One region of the Peribacillus sp. GL_122 genome, then DNA from elsewhere that is predicted to be linked to it. Evidence: a T-box and tRNA genes for the amino acid it is inferred to sense, from the RefSeq annotation. Region 1 holds a T-box; the other holds one or more tRNA genes.

What was found. A T-box is a leader RNA that pairs with one kind of tRNA and senses whether it is charged. The one in region 1 lies ahead of glyQ (glycine--tRNA ligase subunit alpha), so its partner is inferred to be a tRNA-Gly.
Region 2: it encodes a tRNA-Gly, which carries the amino acid that the T-box ahead of glyQ (glycine--tRNA ligase subunit alpha) is inferred to sense. The anticodon was not compared.

The regions. Positions count from the first base shown of each region.
Region 1 is NZ_CM174415.1:3,900,937-3,909,109, forward strand. It holds gene ccpN (transcriptional regulator CcpN) at 1-354, opposite strand, end outside; gene glyS (glycine--tRNA ligase subunit beta) at 517-2,586, opposite strand; gene glyQ (glycine--tRNA ligase subunit alpha) at 2,573-3,469, opposite strand; T-box leader at 3,569-3,745, opposite strand; gene recO (DNA repair protein RecO) at 3,804-4,556, opposite strand; gene AC3ISB_RS18890 (YqzL family protein) at 4,590-4,733, opposite strand; gene era (GTPase Era) at 4,833-5,762, opposite strand; gene AC3ISB_RS18900 (cytidine deaminase) at 5,755-6,153, opposite strand; gene AC3ISB_RS18905 (diacylglycerol kinase family protein) at 6,193-6,570, opposite strand; gene ybeY (rRNA maturation RNase YbeY) at 6,548-7,024, opposite strand; gene AC3ISB_RS18915 (HD family phosphohydrolase) at 7,021-8,173, opposite strand, start outside.
Region 2 is NZ_CM174415.1:886,345-894,517, reverse strand. It holds gene AC3ISB_RS04315 (DUF421 domain-containing protein) at 1-240, shown strand, start outside; gene queG (tRNA epoxyqueuosine(34) reductase QueG) at 717-1,856, opposite strand; gene AC3ISB_RS04305 (B3/B4 domain-containing protein) at 1,961-2,629, shown strand; tRNA gene AC3ISB_RS04300 (tRNA-Gly) at 3,068-3,141, opposite strand; gene AC3ISB_RS04295 (YbjN domain-containing protein) at 3,328-3,741, opposite strand; gene AC3ISB_RS04290 (FUSC family protein) at 3,881-5,842, opposite strand; gene AC3ISB_RS04285 (NADP-dependent oxidoreductase) at 6,477-7,505, opposite strand; gene mgtE (magnesium transporter) at 8,004-8,173, opposite strand, start outside.

The DNA.
Region 1 (8,173 bases):
ATGCTTATCGACGACGAACATTGTTCCGACATCTTCTAAAAACATCATGACTATTGCATCATATACGGAAATGCCCTCGTCAACAACGACAGGTATCGATTGGTAGTCTCGTACATAAAGATGGTTGAGGCTATCTGTCAAAAGCTGTGTCCCTGACCTGCCTGTATAGAAATACCCCACTCGGGGCCTGGCATCAAGAAAACCTGCCATCGTTAAAATCGCTAGATCTGGACGAAGTGTCGCCCTGGTAAGGTTCAATCTATCCGCAATATGTTCTCCAGTAATCGGTCCGTTTTCTTTTACGATTTGTAAAATTTGTTCCTGACGCTTATTCAATTGGATTATAATCACCACCCCACTGCTTTCGCAGAGTAAAGTAACAAAAGTTATTCATTTAATAATTATATACTAAATTATTTAATTAGGGCATTTTTGTCCTATTTATTGACCATTTATCTTTTTAAGAAATCGGAAACCCTTATTTAAAGTGTTTCCGATTTCCATACATCCTTTCGATCATGTAAGGATGATCTTATTCATGGCAGCAAAACCTGCAACCAAATCACTGATTTCCTTCATTAAGGATAAACGGTTATTACGGATTGCTTCATCCTCTGCCATGACCATTGTATTCTCGAAATATGACTCTATTTCCGTTTGAAGAGAAACAAGCTGTTCAAACCGTTCATTCTCTTCTTTGGATTCCATATAACGCATTGCCACTTTTTGATATTTTACATATAACGCATTTTCTTGATCATTTTCAAAGGCACTAGGGTCGACTGTCACCTTATTGTCACATTTCACGGCAATGTTCATGACCCGACTTAAAGCTTCCAGGCTTTCTTTAAAGCCAGCTTCGTCTTTTTTCGCATTCAAGACATGTGCACGTTCCACGATAGAGTGGATATAGCCGATCTCATTGAACAGAACTGCATCAATCAAATCGTAACGGATTTGCTGTTCTTGAAGCAGGTGTTTGACACGGGCTTTAAAGAATGTGAACATATCCGCTTTAACTTCTTCAAGATCACGTTTTAAGATGCCTTTTGATTCCAGTCCTTTAAGGCCTAATACAATAAGCTCCTCTAAAGAAATATTCCATTTCTTCTCAGCTAAGATTTGGACGACCCCGCTCGCCTGCCTTCTTAATGCGTAAGGATCCTGGGAACCTGTCGGAATGACACCAATTGCGAAGAATGAAGACAAAGTATCAATTTTTTCAGCTAAACTCACAACTGCTCCAATGACTGAAGGCGGTACATTGTCATCCGCATGTCTTGGCATATAATGTTCATTGATAGCCGCGGCCACTTCTTTGGCTTCCCCTTTTAAGAGAGCATATTTTTCACCCATATACCCTTGCAATTCAGGGAATTCATAAACCATATGACTCACCAAATCGAACTTGGCAATTGCCGCTGTACGAAGCGCCATTTCTTTTTCCGCTTTTAAATTCAAAGCATCCGCAAGGGCACCGGTCACTGCTGTTACCCGGGCAGTTTTCTCGGCTAATGTACCAATTTCTTCATGATAAACGATGCTGTCAAGCTTTTTCAAAGCATCTGAAATCTCTTTTTTCTGATCTTCTTGATAGAAGAATGCTGCATCCGATAAGCGGGCACGCAATACTTTTTCATTACCTTTAGAAACCTTATCCAAATGGCGGTCATCGCCGTTACGCACGGTTACAAAGTAAGCAAGCAGTTTCCCGTCCTTATCTTTAACAGGGAAATAACGTTGGTGTTCCTTCATTGATGTGATAAGTACCTCAGCAGGAAGCTCAAGGAATTCTTCTTCAAAATGTCCAAATAACACCGTTGGATACTCTACCAAATTATTGACTTCTTCAAGCAGATCTTCATCGACCGGGATGATCCAGCCTTTCTCCTGCTCAAGCTCTTTAATCTGATCCAATATAACTTGTCGGCGTTTATCTGGATCCGCCATTACAAATTGTTCTTTTAGCGTATCTTCATACCGTTCCGGCTGCTCGATGATTGCGCTATCGCCCAAGAAACGGTGTCCTTTTGTTTCACGGCCCGTTTCCACGTCAGCAATGCTAAATGGAACTGTCTCATTGCCGAATAAGGCAATCAGCCATTTAATCGGACGGACGAAGCGGAGCTCCTGATTGGCCCAGCGCATATTTTTCGGGAACGTCATGCCGCTGATGATTTCCTTCAGCTCAGATAAAAGCTGAGCAGTCTGCTGTCCTTTTATGAATTTATTCACATGGGCGTATTCCACACCCTTGAGTTCTTTAAAATAAATGTCCTCTGAAGTCATGCCTTGACCCCTGACGAATCCCAATGCGGCTTTAGACCAGTTGCCTTCACTGTCCAAAGCGATTTTCTTGGCCGGACCTTTTGCTTCTTCTTCGATATCCTTTTGGGATTCTTCCACGTCTTTCACCAATACGGCTAAACGTCTTGGTGTTGAAAAAGCTTCAACCGTTCCGAATTCAATCGCTTTTTCCGTTAGCCATTGCTGTACTTTATCTGACAACTGTTTCATTGATGCTGTCACAAAACGGGCAGGCAGCTCTTCCAATCCAATCTCCAATAACAAATCACGCTTGCTCATTTGTATTCTCCCCTTTCACTTTCAGGATCGGGAAGCCTAATTTTTCCCGCTCTTCATAGAAGGTTTTGGCAACCTTACGCGCTAAGTTACGGCACCGGGCAATATAACCCGTTCTTTCCGTCACCGAGATGGCACCTTTGGCATCCAAAAGGTTAAATGTATGTGAACATTTCAAAACATAGTCATATGCAGGATGCACAAGTCCTTCTTCCATTTGGCGATGCGCTTCCTTTTCATACATCGTGAAAAGCTGAAACAGCATATCAAGGTCGGAGGTTTCGAACGTATATTTCGAATGTTCGTATTCCGGCTGACCAAATATATCCCGAACTGTGAATCCATCTGTCCATTCTAGGTCAAATACGTTTTCCTTATCTTGAATGTAAGAGGCGAGACGTTCGATCCCGTACGTAATTTCCACGGAAACCGGCTTACACTCAAGGCCGCCCACTTGTTGGAAATATGTAAATTGAGTGATTTCCATTCCATCAAGCCATACTTCCCAACCTAGACCAGCACACCCTAGTGATGGATTTTCCCAGTTGTCCTCCACAAAGCGAATATCATGCTCAAGCGGATTTATCCCTAAAGCACGCAATGAATCCAAATATAACTCTTGGATATTGTCAGGTGACGGCTTCATGATCACTTGGAACTGATGATGCTGATACAGTCGATTAGGGTTCTCTCCATAACGGCCGTCAGCAGGACGGCGGGAAGGCTCTACGTAAGCAACGCTCCAAGGCTCCGGTCCAATGGCTCTCAGGAACGTGTATGGGCTCATCGTTCCTGCCCCTTTCTCTACATCATAAGCATTCATCAATATGCAGCCTTGTTCAGACCAATGCTTTTGTAACGTTAAAATCATATTTTGAATATTCATCGTACACCTCCAGGTTATTTAAAACGGCTCTTTTTAAAATTAAGGATCGGAAACCATTACATTTTGGCAAACAAAAAACTCCCGTCCCTATGCGAAATGCATAGGGACGAGAGTATACCCGCGGTTCCACCCTAATTGCCGTTTATAAAACGGCCTCTTTTCAAAGCTACATGCTCCGGAAACGCCCTTCCCTGTAAATCCATATCCCGGCTTCCACCGTCCCGGGTTCGCTTTTTATGGAGAATGACAGATACTCTTTTCCATCAACGCAATCTTCTTATTTTGATGATTAGAATTTTATACAAACTAGCATGGAATGTCAATAGGTCAGATCCTAAAACATATCTTTCATCGTATCAATCTGTTTCAGGAACTTTTTTGATTTCAAATGCAGACCGGAATATTCCTCATAATATGCATCGATGATCTTCCGAAGTTCTTTTTTCGTTTCAGGCTTAACGGAAATGTTTCCGAGCCTTGATAAATCGAAATAATAAAAGATTCGAAGCAATTTGACGGCTGAAGGTGAAATTTTATAATGATAAGGGTCTTTCCCCAGACAGCGGTGACAGATAAAGCCCGCTTCCCGAAGCGAGAAGGAGAATTCCCCTTCCGTTTCACCACATACAGCACACTGATTCAGCACTGGGTTAATCCCATTGACGGGCAGCATCTTCATTTCAAAAATGAATTTCAAAACCTCTGCGTCATATTCCTCGTTTATGTAATGCAATGTTTGCGAAAGCAATTCATACAAATATGGATTCGGTTTCTTATCCTCGACGCTTTTATCAAGCAATTCAACAATATATGAAGCATAAGCAGTGGCAAAAAGATCCTCCCTTATGAAACGGAGTGAATCGACCATTTCGCCTTGCTGAAGACTACCGAGTCCGGTTGATGTGGTTACAAGAAAATACCCGGAGCAAAAAAGCTGTGTGACGGCAGAAAGCCTGCTGTTAGGTTTACTGGCTCCTCTAGCCATAACGCCAATTTTTCCCAACTCACGGGTATATATAGTAATGATTTTGTTATTTTCTCCATATGCAGTTCGCCTTATGACAATGCCCTCACATTTTTGGAGCATACCAAGACACCACCCATGCTCGCCAAGACTAACCTATGAAACAGGAAAATCAAATTCTGCTAGCTCATCATTCAATACCAAGTGTCTTTCCTGTCTCTCGACTTCTATCTCCTTAAACAGCAAATAGGTGTCCACATTACCTGTTTCAGTAAATAACTCCCAGGTAAAATCCAACATATAAAGCCCACCTTTCATTTTTAACTAGCAATATGAATATCCGACCATATGGTTAGCTTGACCGTTTTCCGAACTTTCATGACGCGTAAATTTTGTTAATTAATACTCACTCTCATTGAAGCCATAATCGCGGAGCTGGCTTGCTTTGTTCCGCCAATCCTTCTGTACCTTCACCCATAGTTCCAAGAAAACTTTCGAGCCCAATAAGTTTTCGATATCCACTCTGGCACGGCTACCGACTTCTTTAAGCATTTTCCCTTGCTTTCCGATGACAATCCCTTTTTGTGAATCACGTTCGACAACGATCGTCGCCATGACATTAATGGTGTCACTGTTGTCCATTTTTTTAATTGAATCGATGACAACAGCCACTGAATGCGGAATTTCTTCACGTGTCAGGTGCAGTACCTTCTCACGGACCAATTCGGAAATGATAAAACGTTCCGGGTGGTCGGTCACTTGGTCAGCTGGATAAAACTGAGGACCTTCTGGCAGATGTTCCTTGATTTGTTCAAGCAGTGTATCAACATTATTTCCTTCAAGCGCAGAAATCGGAACGACCGCCGCAAAAGGGTAAAGCTGTTGGTATTTTTCAATGATCGGAAGTAAATCATCAGGATGCATTGCATCGATTTTGTTTACAACCAGGAAAACAGGCGTTTTTACGGATTGAAGTTTTTCGATGATAAACTCGTCACCGCGTCCGTACCCTTCAGTCGCATTGATCATGAAGAGAATCAAATCGACTTCCTTCAATGTATTCGTTGCCACTTTCATCATGAAGTCACCAAGCTTATGCTTTGGTTTATGAATGCCGGGTGTATCGATGAAAATCATTTGTGAATCGTTTTGCGTAAGTACACCCTGGACTTTATTTCTTGTAGTTTGCGGTTTATCGCTCATAATGGCGATCTTTTGACCGATGACCCGATTCAGAAATGTACTCTTTCCAACATTAGGTCGTCCAATAATCGAAATGAAACCTGATTTGTAACCTTTTACTTGTGTATCATCAAATAGTTTATCCATTTAAATCCTCCGGTGAAAAAGCTCCTGGAAGCAATTCCTGTACTGTTAGTTCTTTTATATCCCCATGTAAGTTGGTCAAAACGACCGGCATATCCTTTTCACACAGTTCCGAAATAACCTGCCTGCATGCCCCGCATGGGGAAACGGGACCATCGGTATCTGCCACGACTGCAAGTTTAGTGAATTTTTTATCGTTATGGGCATAAGCACTGAATAAAGCTGTCCTTTCGGCGCAGTTACACATGCTATATGCAGCATTTTCTATATTACAACCATGATAGACCTTTCCATCAGCGGTTAAAAGGGCTGCCCCCACCTTAAATTTGGAGTAAGGCACATATGCTTTATCCCTTGCTTTTTTAGCTTCCTCAATCAATTCTTTTGTATTCAATTCACATCTTCCTTTCAAATTGAGTACCATTTCGGCAACCTACAGGCCAAACTTAGGCAAAAAGATAATCAATCCAACTATTATAGAAAATATAGCATATATGAATACAGCTCCGGCTGCAATATCTTTTGCCTGCTTGGCTAGCGGATGGATTTGATCCGTTACCAGGTCCACTACCCTTTCAATCGCTGAATTAACGAGCTCCAACGTAATCGTACCGGCTATGGCCGCTAAAATGAAAAGCCACTCCATCCCATTCAATGAGAAGTACCAGCCAAAGAATACGACGATTGCCGTTAACGCGAAATGTATCTTGATATTGCGTTCAGTCCGAACAGCCTCCAAAATTCCCTGACAGGCAAAAGAGAAACTTTTTAATAAAGGATACCTTTTTTTATCCTTCTCTTGAAAGTCCATATTCTTCCAAGATCTCCTTTTGTTTAGTGAACATCACTTTTTCATCTTCTTCATTCATATGGTCGAATCCTAATAAATGCAGAAAACCATGCAGTGCTAAAAATCCAAGTTCCCGGTCAAATGAATGGCCATATTCTTCAGCCTGTTCTTTCGTACGTTCAATGGAAATGATGATATCCCCTAACATGCGGGGCATTTCCGCACCGACAATTTCCACTTCATCTTCTCCCATTTCTTCAAGTGCAAAGGAAATGACATCTGTAGCTGAATCTTTATGTCGATATTCTTTATTGATTTCCCGAATCCTATCATTGTCTACAAATGTAACTGACAGCTCGGTGTCTTTTTCAATGTTTTCTTTTCTTGCCGCAAATTGCAGAATGCTTTCAACAAGCCGCTGAGCTTCCTCCGTTACTTCATTCGTTTCATCCATTAAATCGATAGCTAAAATCATTCTTTCACCTTCTGTCCTAATTTATCCGGCTCCGGATATTCAATCCTGGAGTGGAAGATACCATTCAGCGATTCACATAAGGAATGCTTCACGATACTCAATTCTCTCATAGTAATGTCACATTCATCAAATTGACCATCAGAAATCCTGTCCTGAATGATGAAACTTACCAGCTCTTCAATCTTATCTGGAGTTGGGTGCTTCATCGATCTCACTGCAGCTTCAACACTATCGGCTATGCCGATGACGGCTACTTCCTTCATTATCGCCCTCGGACCGGGATATCGGTAGGCCGCTTCGAGGGTGGTCTCATCCTGTTTTTTTGCCTTATGGTAGAAAAACTTCAATAAAGTCGTACCGTGATGCTGCTCTGCAATATCCACAATCTCTTTCGGGAATTTGTGACTGCGCAGCATCTCCCCGCCATCTACGGCATGGGCAATAATGATATCCCTGCTCGTTTCCGGCTGCAGCCGATCATGCGGGTTCTCTTCATTCATCTGATTTTCGATGAAGAAGTGCGGCCGCTTCGTTTTACCTATATCATGATAATAGCTGCCGACCCTTGCCAGCAATCCATTCGACCCGATGGCTTCACAAGCGGATTCCGCCAAATTGGCAACCATTACACTATGATGATATGTCCCCGGTGCCTCAATCAAGATCCTCCGCAATAACGGATGATTGGGATTCGCGAGTTCGATAAGCTTAATTGATGATAAGATCCCGAAACCAGCCTCGAAAAACGGTAACAGGCCCATTGTCAAAACGGCTGAACCCACTCCAGAACCTATGGCAGCAGCAGCATAATATAAGTACTCCATTCTAGTATAATGGCTGTCCATAATAAAGATGAGCGAAAAAACAAATGCCATATTGATTAAAGACAATAGCAGCCCCGCTACCAGCACCTTTGATTTGAAATTTGGCCTAGATAGAATGATGATTGCCGTCAATCCCCCGAAAATGATATAAAGCCCCATCGAGAAATCCAGATTTCCAGGTGTATCGCCATTAAATATAATCGTACCATACGAACCTAGCAATATGATCATTGCCACCGCTAACTTATCATTCAATAATATCTTGATGAGCATCGCCGCCATGGCACCCGGAAAAATGTATTCCAGGTTCGAGTTTTTCAGGTCT
Region 2 (8,173 bases), 2.8 Mb from region 1:
CAGAGTGTTTCCAAAAAGGATATTACTTATGTGAAACCATTATACATACCTACAGAAATTATTGTGGATGGAAAAATCGTTCCTCATAATTTAAGTAAACTGAGTTTAAACCAAAGCTGGTTGGAAACGCAATTACAGCAGTTTGGTGTATGCCTACAAGATGTATTTTATGCTGAAATACAAAGTGATGGCACTTTGTATATAGATAAAAGACAAGATAACCAGTCTCCTCCACGTTAAGAGGAAAAGGGGGAACTCAAGTCATTTAAATTTGGACAGTCATGCTTCTAGAGCTAACGATTTGCTGATTATTAACAGCCCAATAATCTCTCTTTTTAGGTACCCGCAGGTATATATATTTATATATAAACAAATATTTCCACCATAAGGAATAGCGTAGCAACTAGCTATTCAGAATGGCAAGTGTCCGAAAGAAGTGGTGCTGCAGCTCACCTTAAGTATGAATTGGTAGATGTCGTAACAAATATACCCGTATAACAACAATCTTATTACGGGGATGTAAGTTCTGCTGATAATCGATACTGGTTTTATCTTCTGTTCAAAAATGTATTTACTACAAAAGGCTACTACTTAGTGGTTATAAATTGGGAGCTATCCGGTTAACTTTAGTGGTAATGTCCATAACTAGAAAAAAGAGAAAGAAGCTGTCCCAAAAGTCATTTACGACTTTTGGGACAGCCTCTACATCTTAAATATCATTTTGTTTCCAAGGTAAACTGCAGTCCTTTCTCAATTTCCGCCAGTACCTCTTCATCCGTTTCCTTCATTCTTGCTTCTTCCAGAATGGAAACGGCCTGCTCCCGGCCAATTTTCCCAACTGCCCAAGCCGCCGTTCCCCGGATTACGGGCCTTGGATCTTCCTTCATGACCTGTATCAATTGGGGCAATGCCGTTTCATCTTTGAAGTGGGCCAATGCTAAAATGGCATTTCGTTGGATTGGCTTTTTACCACGCCAAGAGCCAGATACATGGCCGTATTTCTCTTTAAAGTCCCGATTTGAAATCGTAAGCAGTGGTTTCAACAGCGGTTTCGCCAGCTCGGGGTCGGGTTCCATCTCTTCATGGAAATGAAAATCCATTCCTTTGTTTTTCGGACAAACTGTCTGGCATGTATCACACCCATACAAACGATTGCCTATTTTCGTCCTGAACTCATCCGGAAGGAAACCTTTTGTCTGCGTTAAGAATGCAATGCAACGCTTGGAATTTAGCTGCCCGCCCTGAACGAGCGCACCAGTCGGGCAAACATCGACACATTTATTGCATGTCCCGCATTGATCTTCCATCGGTTGATCAGGTTCAAATGGCAGGTTGGTAATCATGTCCCCCAAATATACATAAGACCCGAATTCCGGAGTGATGATCATACTGTTTTTTCCACTCCAGCCAATTCCCGCACGCTCAGCCACTGCCCTATCTGATAATTCACCCGTATCAACCATGGATTTCGTCAATGCCCCTGGCACTTTATCTTTAATGAAATTCTCAAGTAACTGCAATCTATTTCGAAGAACGGTATGATAATCCGTTCCCCAAGAAGCCCTGCAAAAGATCCCGCGTCGCTCACTTTTTGTACTTTGCGGAGCATCCTTCAATTTCGAAGGATAAGCAAGCGCAATCGAAATGATGGATTGCGGTTTATCGAATATCAATTCAGGCCTTACCCTCTTTTCTATATCGGTTTCTTCAAACCCTGACTGATAATCCAGCTCCTGTTGGCGTATCAGCCGACCTTTCAATTCGGTAAAAGCCGTGGCCGATGTAAAACCGATTTTATCAATGCCGATTTCCTTACTATATAAAATCACTTCTTGCTTGAATGAGTTCATATCCATATTAATCACCTACTTCATTCAGTATTCCCATTGAAGCTTGAATCCATTTCAAACCATTGCTATCTATGATAAACTAATTGCAATCATTTTTGGAGGTGAAACGGTTGGAAATTACCATATCAGCTAATCTAAGCAGTAAAATCCCTGAATTCAAAGTTGGGATCATTACATATGAAAACATCGAAGTAGGTCCCTCCCCGCAAATGGTGAAAGGAAGACTTCAACTATTTCAGGAAGCACTTTTCTTCGACCTTGAAGAAAAGGAATTGACCGACTTTTCCGGCATTAAAGCGTGGCGGGAGATTTTCAAGGCTACAGGAACAAACCCGTCACGGTATCGCCCCTCCGTGGAAGCCCTTTACCGCCGCGTAAAAAAACAGAATTACTTGGCACCCATCCATTCAGCCATCGATTTGAATAACTTCTTCTCACTGTTATATGAAGTTCCGATCGGCATTTATGATGCGGACAAATTATCAGGAGACATCTCGATAAAGATTGGCGAAGGGTCAGATGGTTATGATGGTTTGAACGGCCGCTTGAATTCCATGGAAAATATGATTACATCAGCCGACCATGATGGCGCATTCGGAAGTCCTTACGTTGATTCAGAACGCACGAAAGTCACCGAAGGAACGAAAAAGGCCATCCAAATCATATATTTACAACCCAATACTCCAATCACCGAAGCAAATCAGCTAACGAAATCCTTGATGGACATGTTCCTTGAAATCCACGGTGGTGTAGGGACTTACTCGATTGTAGAAGGATAATTAAAATTGAACAGAAATAAGCCCTTTCCACAATCGGAAGGGGTCTTTTCATGATTTTTCCTAACTTATATGGATAATTAATAAAACCAGTGCGCGAATATCCTTTTATTCAACCGTTCGGTCATACCTAATTACACAACTTTTTCAGTTTTGACAATAAAAGCACAAACTTATTCAAACTGATTCTACTAACGTAGTTAATCTCTTTGAACAAGTTTGTGCTGCATCGAAATCCCCACTCTCCCAGATGAAGGATCATCAATAAATAGAAAACTACGATTTTCGTTACGGTATGACATCCGGTATTACCGCTTCCAAAGAATGTAGTTAATTGGGACAATAAAAAAATCCCACTGTAAACAGTAGAATTCTTGTAATAATATTTAAACGCAAAGCTTCGTTCTCCAGGTAACGAAACCCTACGTTATGAGTATGTATTGGAGCGGGTGAAGGGAATCGAACCCTCATCATCAGCTTGGAAGGCTGAGGTTTTACCACTAAACTACACCCGCATATCCTTGTAGAACTTTGTCGAATCACTAACAAAATTAATTATATAGTTTAATGTGAAAAAATGCAATAGTTCTTTTAATAAAAAATTAATAATTAATGTATTGTAACGTTAATATATTCATTCACTCTAGTAAAGATGTTAAAAGTCCCCTGATTCAGAGAACTTTTTCATCCTATATGATGATTTAAGACCAAATGACTTCCATTAACCGCGGATAAACCTGCTGTGCCGTTTCAAGCAGCATGATTAACTTCCTGAACGCCAGATCCGGTACGATGTCCCCCTCAATGGAGTATGAATACCGAATGGAAATGGTCCCATTTTCTTCATACAGCTTGGAATACCTAAAATTAGCATTATATTCATTCAGCAGTGTATGTACATCCTGTTTCTTTTCAGGATTCTTCAACTCGGCGACATTAAAGCAAAATAAGTCCGCCACATTTTCATCTTGATTGAAAGCAAATACTAAAAGGACCTTCCACCCGTCCTTTAACTTTTGCTCAGCTCTAAAAAAGGTGGTGCCATCTTCATTCAACTCATTCATATAGATTTTCTCACTAGTTAAAAAATCACGAAATTTAGCAACGTTTGACATGGTTCATCACCTTTCTGTTTGTAAGTACATTTTATAATGAAAACAGGCATTTTTACAGACTTTTCTATAATCCTGCCAATTTCATCCTATTAACAGTAGGGCGAATGAGATTCTAATAAGAACTCCCTTATTAGAATCACTAGATTGATTTGCTCGTTGCTTCACCGCTAAACCGAAGTGCTTTTTGAAGATCCAAAATTTCGTGGCGGATTTTTGAGTACCCTTCAATTTCCGGAACCTCTTTATTAGTAAGTGACCGCCCCTTATCTGCAGCGATTGCCATTGTTTCAAAAACATACAGTAATTGAGCAAGTTCACGCTCTGAAAGTACCGACCGATCAGAGAATTTCAAGCTTGCATTTAAATAATATCCCAACTGTTCTATCGAAAATATTACGGGCCAAAGAGATTCCAGTCTAGCCTTGTTTTTGAATATCTCCCCAAGAGCCGCATTGTAGACCGTTAATAGATTCACCATATTGGTTTGCATTTTGTTCCTTTCACTGCTTTCATCGATTGCAAGTTCATTATCATGTCCAGAGAACGCCACCAACAGAAATTGCCCCTGGCTTCGAATTGTTTTGGCTATCAAATGATTGAGAAGGCTTGAGGCCGATTGACTGCCGATTAACAGCGATCCAAGAAGACCTATCATGCTCCCAACGACGATATCTGTTATTCTTACGGTCGCAAAAAAACTAAAATCATAGCTTCGAGTTGAATATTCCGCCATGATTAAAGCTGAAGGGGTAAAAAACATCGCCGCCAATCCATAATTCCGTACGATGAAAAGCTCTGTAATGATTGTCAAACACAAAATGATCAGAACGATAAAGAACTCGTTATGAACGGATGCAAGAATTAAGCTTGCTAATAGGAGTCCGATGATTGTCCCGAAGGTCCTTTGTACCGCACGATGAAATGTGGCAACGATGGTCGCACCTGACATAACGGCTGCACAGGATAAGGGAATCCAGTACGAACGGTTAAAATCAGCGGAATAGGCGATGATGGCGGCAATGGTAAGGATTGTTCCATATCGAATGGAAGAGAGAAAGACAATCGAGTTCTTATCGAACGCCCCAAGAAAAATCGTTTTTAAAGAAGGCTTTGAGATTGAAGCTTCTTGGTGGATTTTACTAACCGGTTCATTCATGATGGCATCTGCATTGTAAATTTCAACGAATAGCTTTTCAACCTCTAGTTCCATTTGGTCCGGCTGAAGAATCTTTGATTCATTTTTAATTTTAGATGCAATGGAGTCGGCCAAGGCACGTACCGATTGTCCTAATTCTGGCGGTAGCACAACCTTTTTGTGCAAGGATAGTTCCAATGCTTCCAGGAAAATGACATTCGCCTGGTCATTCAATAGAAACAACCGCTTTAACATGTCTGAGCTTCGCCTGTTTGAAAACCCGGCTAACAATGTATCTTCGGCTTGTTTCATCGCCAATACCGTTCTTTGTCTTGCTGCATTGAATCTCCCGGTGCCTAGCGAATCAAAGAATGCACCCAATTCTCTGTACACCTTTTCCACCGCAAGCTTTTCTGGTCCATGAGGATTGAAAAACCAGCCTAACATACAAATTATCCAAGACAGTGCCCCACCCAATAAAACAAGACCTCCACGCAACGGCGCAAGCGTCTGATCAATGGGCATACCTGTCGCTAGCGCAAAACTCAAGACAAAGAAAACCGCCGAAGGACCGGTAATCTTTAATGCACCAAAAATAAAAAAAACACTTGCCCCGATGATCCCCATCATTATGGCTGTTCCCAATTGGTATGGAGCCAAAAGTGTCCCTAATACAACAGATAAAGCAAGACCCACCATCACAAAGAAGATCTTTTTAGCTCTTTGGTGATACGGTTGGTTAAATACGTATAAATAAGTGAACCCGCCTATTCCTGCCAGTAAACCGTACGCTAAATTGCCGAATAATAAGCCAATGAAAACAGGTAAGGCAGCCGCTACCCCCGCACTTAAAGCTTTTATCCAAGGAAATGGATTCTTTTTTAATTCAAAAGCCTGTTTAAATGTCGTATGTATTACATCCAACTTCAGAGGTTTTGAAGATGTCCCTTGCTTATTTTTACTCATTTCAATTTTCCCTTTCATTAAATGATTACCTAGGTAACTATTCTTTTAACTTTATCATAACATTATGCTGAGAGTTATGTTTATAGAGACCCTTTTTTAATATCCTTCATATGGAACAAAAGATACGGTAAAGGGTAAGTAATTTCTTGAATGCCTTTGTTTTTCACCTACTTTTCGTATGCTTTCCACACGTATCGAAGTCCTTGACTTTCAAGAAGGAACATCACTGTCATGACTTCAACAGATATGTAGACAAACACGGCCTTTCATGTGTGGTGACTAGTATCGAAATTATTGATGATATATATAACTATCTTATCTCGGATGTTTTTCATAGCGACAAATTGTCCGAAAACGACATTGATCCCAACATATGAAAATCCAGAGAATTCTTTGTATATTTTATTCCTAAGGTTGATTATCTTTCATGAAGGACATGATTTGTAAATGATCAGGAATGGACACCCACCCCTATATCCAAACAAAAAAAGGTCGAAGCACATCAATTTAGCTGAAAGATGTGCTTCGACCTCTATTATTGGTTTGACGGGATTTTTTTGAAATAACAGCTCTTTTAATACACCCTCATTTTCAAAGGTCAAACAAGATTCCGCCTCCACTTTGTTCCCTAATCTTATAGTTGAGCGAATTCAGGTTCCGCAACTTTTACAAGCTGTTTACCGAGGTTCGTTCCTTTAAACAAACCTAAAAAGGCATCAGGTGTGTTTTCGAACCCTTCAATAATCGTTTCTTCATACTTCAGCTTTCCTTCTTGAAGCCACTTACCTAAATCCGTAGCCCCCTCTTGGAATCTAGCGGCATAATTTCCAACTGTGAAACCTTTCATAAGTGCACTCGTTTTGATCATCGCCGATTGCAGACGCGGCCCTAGATCTTTCCCTTCTGCATTATACGAGGAAATCGCTCCGCATAATGGAATTCGGACATTCGCATTCAAAAGTGTGAAAACAGCATCGGACACCTCGCCGCCCACATTATCGAAATAAACATCGACTCCATCGGGAACAGAATTAGCTAAATCTGTCTTAAAACTATCTCTTTTATAATTTACGGCTCCATCAAATCCGAGCTCTTTCGTTAAGTACTCAAGTTTTTCATCTGAACCGGCGATGCCAACAACCTTCGCACCTTTAATCTTAGCAATTTGTCCGACTACTGAACCAACTGCTCCAGCCGCTCCTGAAACCACTACAGTTTCACCTTCTTGAGGTTTACCAATATCAAGCAAGCCAAAGTATGCAGTTAAACCGGTCATTCCAAGAATCCCTAAATGAGTTGTGACCGGAGCCACCTTGGGATCAATCACGCGGATTTCCTTTTCGGTGACAACTGTGTATTCTGCCCAGTCGATATTCCCAACAACGACATCCCCTTGTTTGAAGGAATTCGATTTGGACTCAACAACTTCAGCAACCACTCCACCTGTTATAACCTTATTCAATTCAAATGGAGCAATATATGATTTGGTATCTTGCATTCTGCCACGCATGTATGGATCGACAGATAAATATAGTGTACGTACTAAAATTTCATTATCCTTTGGTGTGGGAACTTCACTCTCAACAAAGTTAAAATCCCCTTTTGAAGGCATACCTTTTGGACGATTTGCCAAGGTGATCATTTGTTGTTTGGTTTGTGTCATCATTGTTCCTCCTTGGTTTTGAATACGTAATTTCGAAAAGAAGCGTATCACCGATGAATTTCTTAGGTCAAAGAATATGATTGGCTATTGCTTCCATAACACTCTTTATGTAGCCTTTCCTGAAAATCCTGAACTTGCTACGACCTATTATGTCCCATGTTTTTCATTCATATAAAGGTCATCAGGAATGGCTTTGTTACCTTCAATATTCATTTTAAGAATAAATAATGTACGTGGACTTCTACCATATACGGCTCGCTTCCCCAAAAAAATTTAACGGCCTTTCCCCGTTTGGATACCGTGAAAAGGCCGCAGCTTGAAATACACTATTTTTTCTGTCTGCTTGGGAAATGTTCAGTCTTAGCAGCTACTTTTTTCATCTTATCTATATCCCCGATTCAAAACGTCGGCCTGGACAGTTTGTACTGAAATCATCGAGACTATGTTCGCCCTTGAAAAATCTTTGCAAGCATATATGAACTTGGTTTTATGGATAGTCTACATCAATTTTGAAATAAACATCGTTGCAATTCCAAAGTAAATAAGTAACGAAAGTATATCATTCAGTGTTGTAATTAGCGGACCAGAGGCAACGGCAGGATCGATGTTGAATTTATATAATATTAAAGGAATAATGGTCCCAGCTAATGTCCCGATAATTAGGGTCA